Linked DNA regions of Calidifontibacter indicus. The protein of the gene in region 1 interacts with the protein of each later gene in a pairwise test. Links are inferred from orthologs where the notes say so. Each region holds a gene or a part of one and is shown on either strand. Other genes may lie near its edges.

Region 1 (4,162 bases):
CCGACTCCACCGATTCGACCAATACACAAGGGAGTTCGCGATGACCAGCGCCGCCCTGTCCCTGTCCGTCGACGCCCGGCCGGCGCCGAACCTGCTGCCGCCGGGCCGTGAGAGGCGACGGTTGCACGTCGTCCCCGACGCCCAATCGGTGCTGGCCGTCGACTTCCAGGGCGGCGGACACGATCCGGAGTTCGGGCCACAACACGCACGGTCCAGCGACCTGCCCGATCCGGCGGCGTGGAGCACGCGGCTCGTGCTCGCGCTGATGGACGTCATGAACGGGCTGCGCCCACCGGCCCAGGTCGAACGGGCGCTGGTGCTCGACCTGCGCGAACGAGTGCGCCGCGCGCACGCGGTCGCCCAGCGACGCGGCGCCAGGCCCACCCGTCCGAGCCGGGTGCTGCGGGTGCGCGTGTGCGAGAACGCCGACGGCGTGGCCGAGGTGAGCGCCGTGGTGCACGACCGCGGCCGCGTGCGCGCGATCGCGATGCGACTGTCCGGGGTCGACGGACGCTGGCTGGTCACCGTCCTGCAGATCGGCTGACGGTCTCGAGTCCCGTCGCGCTCAGCCGTTCTGCAGCGCGAAGGCGGCCGCCCCCGGTCCGGGACGACCGCCTTCGGCGTGCGTGCACTTCTACTTCTTCGCGGTGGCCTTCTTGGCCGCAGCCTTCGACTTGCTCTTCTTCTTGGCGCGGGCGTCGGCACGACGCTGAGCACGCGGCGCCTTGGCGCCTTCGTCCTCGAGCGTGCGGCCCTCGTCGTCGACACTGTGTTGGTGCGCGAGTCCGTCCTCGCCGGGGGCGGTGAGCGTCATCTTCTCGTTGGTCTGCTCCGGCAGCGAGGCCTGCACCTCGTCGGGGTCGACCTCGACGTGGAACAGGTCGCGCACGACCTCTTCCTTGATGGCGTCGTTCATCGCCGTGTAGAGCTGGAAGCCTTCGCGCTGGTACTCCACCAGGGGGTCGCGCTGCGCGAACTGGCGCAGGCCGATGCCCTCCTTGAGGTAGTCCATCTCGTAGAGGTGCTCGCGCCACTTGCGGTCGAGCACCGACAGCATCACCCGGCGCTCCACCTCGCGGGCGACGTCGTCGCCCCAGCCGGCCTCGCGGCGGTCGTAGGCGTGGTGGACGTCGGAGCGGATCTCCTGCGCGAGCAGGTCGGCGTTGAGCCCGGCGCGACCGCCGACCTCGTCCTCGATCTCCTTGACCGTCAACGAGATCGGGTAGAGCTCTTTGAACGCGCCCCACAACTCGTCGAGGTCCCAGTCGTCGGAGAAGCCCTCGGCGGTGGCACCGTCGACGTAGGCATCCACGACGTCGTTGATGAAGTGACGCACCTGCGGGGCGAGGTCTTCGCCCTCGAGGACGCGGCGACGCTCCTTGTAGATGGTCTCGCGCTGCCGGTTGAGCACGTCGTCGTACTTCAGGACGTTCTTGCGAATCTCGAAGTTCTGCGCCTCGACGCTGCTCTGCGCCGACTGGATCGAGCGGCTGACCATCTTCGACTCGATCGGCACCTCGTCCTCGATCTTCGCGGTCTGCATGAACCGGTCGACCAGGTTGGCGTTGAACAGTCGCATCAGGTCGTCCTGCAGCGACAGGTAGAACCGGCTCTCGCCCGGGTCGCCCTGACGTCCGGCGCGGCCGCGCAGCTGGTTGTCGATGCGGCGCGACTCGTGCCGCTCGGTGCCGAGCACGTAGAGGCCGCCGAGCTCGAGCACCTCCTTGTGCTGGGTCTCGACCGCTTTCTCCGCCTTCGCGAGCGCCTCGTCCCAGGCGGCTTCGTACTCGGCCGGGGTCTCCTCCGGGTCGAGGCCCTTGCGCTTCAGCGCGGCGACCGCGATGTGCTCGGGGTTGCCGCCGAGCATGATGTCGGTGCCTCGACCGGCCATGTTGGTCGCGACCGTGACCGCGCCCTTACGGCCGGCCTGGGCGACGATCTGCGCCTCCTGCTCGTGGAACTTCGCGTTGAGCACCTCGTGCGGAACACCCTTGCGGCGCAGCTGCTCGGAGAGGTACTCCGACTTCACGACGCTGGTGGTGCCGACGAGCACCGGCTGGCCCTCGCGGTGCCGGTCGACGATGTCGTCGACGACTGCGCGGAACTTCGCCTCCTCGGTGCGGTAGATGAGGTCGGCCTGGTCCTTGCGGATCATCGGCTTGTTGGTGGGGATCGTGACGACGCCCAGCTTGTAGATCTGGTGCAGCTCGGCGGCCTCGGTCTGCGCCGTACCGGTCATGCCCGACAACTTGTCGTACATGCGGAAGTAGTTCTGCAGGGTGATCGTGGCCATGGTGTGGTTCTCGTTCTGGATCTCCACCTCCTCCTTGGCCTCGATCGCCTGGTGCATGCCCTCGTTGTAGCGGCGGCCGGCGAGCATACGTCCGGTGTGCTCGTCGACGATGAGGATCTCGCCGTCCTTGACGACGTAGTCCTTGTCCTTCTTGAACAGTTCCTTGGCTTTGATGGCGTTGTTCAGGTAGCCGATCAGCGGCGTGTTCTCGGCCTGGTAGAGGTTGTCGATGCCAAGGAGGTCTTCGACCTTCTCGATGCCCGACTCCATGATGCCGACCGACTTCTTCTTCTCGTCGATCTCGTAGTCGCCGTCGCCCGGCTGGTTCTCACCGGCCTTCTTCGGCGCGCAGGTGAGGTGTTCGACGATCTTGGCGAACTCGGTGTACCAGCGGGTGGCCTCGTCGGCCGGACCGCTGATGATCAGCGGGGTGCGGGCCTCGTCGATCAGGATGGAGTCGACCTCGTCGACGATCGCGAAGTTGTGGCCGCGCTGCACCAGTTCGCTCGCGCTCCACGCCATGTTGTCGCGCAGGTAGTCGAAGCCGAACTCGTTGTTGGTGCCGTAGGTGATGTCCTTGTTGTACTCGGCGCGCCGCTGCTCGGGCGTCATCGACGCCAGGATGCAGCCGGTCTCCAGGCCGAGGAAACGGTGGACGCGTCCCATCAGCTCCGACTGGTACTCGGCCAGGTAGTCGTTGGTCGTGATGACGTGGACGCCCTTGCCGGCCAACGCGTTGAGGTAGCTCGGCAGCGTCGCGACGAGGGTCTTGCCCTCACCGGTGCGCATCTCGGCCACGTTGCCCATGTGCAGCGCCGCCCCACCCATCAGCTGCACGTCGAAGTGGCGCTTACCGATCGTGCGGACGCTGGCCTCGCGGACTGCGGCGAACGCCTCCGGCAACAGATCGTCCAGCGTTTCGCCGTCCTTCAGGCGCTGCTTGAACTTGTCGGTCTCCTCGCGCAGTTCGGCATCGGTGAGAGCCTTGAAGTCGTCCTCAAGCAGGTTCACCTGCGCCGCGAGACCCTGCAGCTTCTTCAGCGTGCGGCCTTCACCGGCCCGCAGGATCTTCTCGACTACCTTCGGCACTGTTGCTCCTCGTTCGTGGACAGACCCACCAAGAGTAATGGGCGCGCGGGGACCGAGAGACCAACGCCCCAGCCTACGCCGCGGTTCCCGGCTCCCCTCGTCCACCGATCACCGACTCCCCCTCCCCCGAACCCCCGCAAACGCTGCGGTTGCGTGCAGGTGCTGCTGTTGCAACCGCAGCCTCTGCCGGCAGGCGCCGCGTTTGCGGTCGGTTTGCGGGGGTCTTGGAGGCTTCCTCGGGCTTGCCTCGGGAATCCGGTGGCGGGCGGGTGGCCGCGTTTGGTTGGTTGGACCCATGCCCTATCCGGACGAGGTCCCCCTGCTGACCGACGGTGTCGTCACCTTGCGCGCATATCGCAACGACGACGCTGCGGCGATCGTCGAGTTCGCGGGCGACGAGCGGTCGCAGCGGTGGATCCCGCTGCCGGTGCCGTACGGCGACCAGCAGGCCCGGGAGTTCCTCGACCAGTGCGCGCGGCAGTGGAGTGCCGACCCCGTGCACCCGAACTGGGCGATCGAGGTCGACGGACGGTACGCCGGCGGCATCAACTGCCGCCGGGTGCAGCCGGGCACCTGGGAGCTCGGCTACTCCGCCGTGCCGGACGCCCGCGGCCGCGGCACCGTGAGCCGCGCCGCCGCGCTCGTGCGCGACTTCGTCTTCGACGAACTCGACGCGACGACCCTCACCTGGCGGGCGGCCCGCGGCAACTTCGCCTCGCGCCGGGTCGCCTGGAACATCGGCATCACCGTCGACGGCAGTTGGCCGAACACGCACCGCGG
Region 2 (3,417 bases), 1.0 Mb from region 1 along the record:
ACGCGGGAATCCGATCAATGCCATAACCGTGAATTATGCAGCACCAAAGTCGTCGTGTCGTTCGGGTCCTGACTGACGGACACGAGGCGGGACACGGCAGGATTCCCCGATGGACATGGACGGGGTACAGGATCGTGCGGAGGGTGCGGCGCGTGAGGTCGGCGACTCCAGGATCGTCGAGTACGGCGCACGCACCGGGTTCGCCGCGAGCGGGGTGCTCCACCTGCTGATGGCATGGATCGCCGTCCGGATCGCGTGGTCGAAAGGCGGCGGCAGCGCCGACCAGTCGGGCGCCCTCGGCGACCTCGACGATCAGCCCGGCGGGCGGGTGCTGCTGTGGGTGGTGGTTGCCGGATTCGTGCTGCTGGCGGTGTGGCACCTCACCGAGGCGGTGACCGGATCTCCCGGTGCCGACGCCAAGGATCGCGCCTTCGACGCGGTCTCCGACACCGCCAGGGCGATCATGTTCGTGGCGCTCGCCTGGGCGGCGTACAAGTTCGCGTCCGGCGGCAGCTCGTCGTCGGGGCAGGGCACCCGCGACTTCACCGGCACGCTGATGGAACAACCGTTCGGGCGCGTGCTCGTCGCGGTGGTGGGACTGGTGATCCTCGGGGTCGGGGTCTATCACGGTTACAAGGGATGGACCGAGGGGTTCCGGGACGACCTGCAGGAGCACCCGGGCGCCACTCTCATGACGATCGGCCGAATCGGCTACATCGCCAAGGGAATTGCGCTCGGCATCGTGGGTGCGCTGTTCGTCGTCGGTGGTGCCAAAGGCAGCACGAAGGACACCACCGGGCTCGACGGCGCGCTGCGCACGCTGCTGGAGCAGCCCTTCGGGCAGGGGCTGCTCACCGTGGTCGCCCTCGGCATCGCCTGCTACGGCGTCTACTCGCTGGCGTGTGCCAGGTTCGCGAAGGTCTGACCGCCGGTCGCGCGCCTAGGCTGGACGCATGTCCGTCCAGGGCGCCAAGGTGCGTCCTCCGCGGCCCCGCCGGGAACTCCTCACGCGCGAACGGCCGGCCCGCCTGCTGCAACTGGTCGACTGCAGTGAACAGGAACGGAATTCGCGAAGAAGACACCTTCCGGACACCTGGGTATCCCCCGAAATCAAGGCCTCCTGGATTTGATGATCGACGGCTGCGACCGTCTCCACAGCCATCGAAATGCAGTGTTTGAATTCACGGAGGATCCCCATGTTCAATGCACGAACCCGGCGCGCGACCGTTGCCGGCGCCGCCACACTCGCCCTTCTGGGTGTCGGCACCTCCGCCTACGCCGGTGGCGGTCATCTGCCGCTGCTCGACCGCACGGCGAAGGGTGTCCTGGACGTTCACGGTGGCGCGATGCGCGAGGCCGGCGACCAGACGAAGATCATCGACTCCAGCGTCAAGAAGGGGCCGGCCAAGAACGTCATCCTGATCATCGGTGACGGCATGGGCGACTCCGAGATCACCATCGCGCGCAACTACCTGCTCGGCGCCGGCAAGGCGTTCAAGGGCATCGATGCGCTGCCGATGACCGGCCAGATGACCCACTACAGCGTGCGCAAGAACGACGGTCTGCCCGACTACGACCCCGACTCGGCCGCCACCGGCACCAACTGGGCGACCGGCACCAAGACGTACGACAACGCGATCTCCGTCGACCGCCACGGCAAGCCGCAGAAGACCCTGCTCGAGCTGGCCAAGGCCAGCGGGATGGCGACCGGCAACGTGTCGACCGCCGAGATCGAGGACGCCACCCCGGCCGTCCTGGTGAGCCACATCAGCGCCCGCTCCTGCTACGGGCCGGTCAAGACCTCCACCACGTGTGCGTCGGAGGCCAAGGAGAACGGCGGCCTCGGTTCGATCGCCGAGCAGATGCTCGACACCCGTCCGGATGTGACGATGGGTGGCGGTTCGGCCACCTTCGACGAGGTTGCCAAGGCCGGTAAGTGGAGCGGCAAGACCCTGGCCCAGCAGGCCAAGGACCGCGGCTACCAGTACCTTACCGACAAGTCGCAGCTGGCCGGAGTCAAGTCGGCCGACCAGAAGGCTCCGTTGATGGCGCTGTTCTCCAAGAACAACATGCCGGTGAAGTTCGCGCCGAGCACGACCGCTCAGGGCACCCTCCCGCCGGCCGAGAAGTGCCAGACCAACCCGGAGTTCTCCTCGGTGCCGACCCTGAAGGAGATGACCGACAAGTCGATCGGGCTGCTGACGAAGAACGCGGCGTCCAAGAAGAACGGCTTCTTCCTGCAGATCGAGAGCGCGTCGATCGACAAGCAGGACCACGCCGCGAACGCCTGCGGCCAGATCGGTGAGACGGCTCAGCTGGACGACGCGGTGCAGTCGGCCCTGAACTTCGCCAAGGCCGACGGCAACACGATCGTGATCGTCACCGCCGACCACGCTCACACCAGCCAGATCGTCGACGGTGCCACCCCGGGTCTCAACACCCAGCTCACCACGGCCGACAACGCCCCGATGGTCGTTGCCTACGGCACCTCGGCGGCGGGCGGCAGCCAGCAGCACACCGGTTCGCAGCTGCGCGTCGCGGGTTACGGTCCGGGTGCAGCCAACCTGGTCGGCCTCATCGACCAGACCGACCTGTTCCGCATCATGGGCGAGTCGGTCGACCACCGCGCCAAGAAGTAACACACTCACACCAAGGCGGCCCGGGGATCTCACCGGGCCGCTCTCGTGTCTGTGCCGGGTGCCGCTCGCTCGACCGGACGGCGGAAGCCGCGCCCCTCGGCGAGGGACGCGGCTTCCGGACGGACCGATCAGAGGTCGTAGTACATCTCGAACTCGTGGGGGTGCGGACGGAACCGGATTGGGTCGACCTCGTTGAGGCGCTTGTACTCGATCCAGGTCTCGATGAGGTCCTCGGTGAACACGTCGCCCTCGGTGAGGTAGTCGTGGTCGGCCTCGAGCGCGTCCAACACCTCGGGCAGCGAACCCGGCACCTGCTGGATGTTCGCGTGCTCCTCCGGGGGCAGCTCGTAGAGGTCCTTGTCCACCGGCTCCGGCGGCTCGATGCGGTTCTTGATGCCGTCGAGGCCGGCCATCAGCTGGGCCGCGAAGCACAGGTAGGGGTTGGCCGACGGGTCGGGGATGCGGAACTCGATGCGCTTCGCCTTCGGCGAGGTGCCCGCGATCGGGATGCGGACGCAGGCCGAACGGTTGCGGGCCGAGTAGACCAGGTTGACCGGAGCCTCGTAGCCCGGCACCAGACGGTGGTAGGAGTTCACCGTCGGGTTGGTGAACGCCAGCAGCGACGGGGCGTGCTTGAGCAGACCGCCGACGTACCAGCGGGCGATGTCGGACAGACCGCCATAGCCCTTCTCGTCGTAGAACAGCGGCTCGCCGTCCTTCCACAGGGACTGGTGAGTGTGCATGCCCGAACCGTTGTCACCGAACAGCGGCTTCGGCA

Evidence for each region.
Region 2: the proteins of secA (region 1) and phoA interact in binary tests that used the Escherichia coli proteins (3 or more experiments, as listed by UniProt). The link is inferred for Calidifontibacter indicus from one-to-one orthologs.

What each region holds. Positions count from the first base shown.
Region 1 is NZ_QTUA01000001.1:1,606,864-1,611,025, reverse strand. The notes cover bases 435-3,735. They hold secA (preprotein translocase subunit SecA), read right to left. Parts: upstream 3,383-3,735; coding sequence 635-3,382; downstream 435-634. Other genes in these bases: DFJ65_RS07630 (GNAT family N-acetyltransferase), read left to right, coding at 3,678-3,735; DFJ65_RS07640 (Rv3235 family protein), read left to right, coding at 435-544. Outside these bases: DFJ65_RS07645 (LysM peptidoglycan-binding domain-containing protein), read left to right, coding at 1-44; more of DFJ65_RS07640, read left to right, coding at 41-434; more of DFJ65_RS07630, read left to right, coding at 3,736-4,162. UniProt on the Escherichia coli protein: Required for protein export, interacts with the SecYEG preprotein conducting channel.
Region 2 is NZ_QTUA01000001.1:2,643,431-2,646,847, reverse strand. Bases 431-3,417 are described here. They hold phoA (alkaline phosphatase), read left to right. Parts: upstream 431-1,196; coding sequence 1,197-2,639; downstream 2,640-3,417. Other genes in these bases: glnA (type I glutamate--ammonia ligase), read right to left, coding at 2,768-3,417; DFJ65_RS12625 (DUF1206 domain-containing protein), read left to right, coding at 431-925. In the rest of the region: DFJ65_RS12630 (DUF4395 domain-containing protein), read right to left, coding at 1-24; more of DFJ65_RS12625, read left to right, coding at 116-430.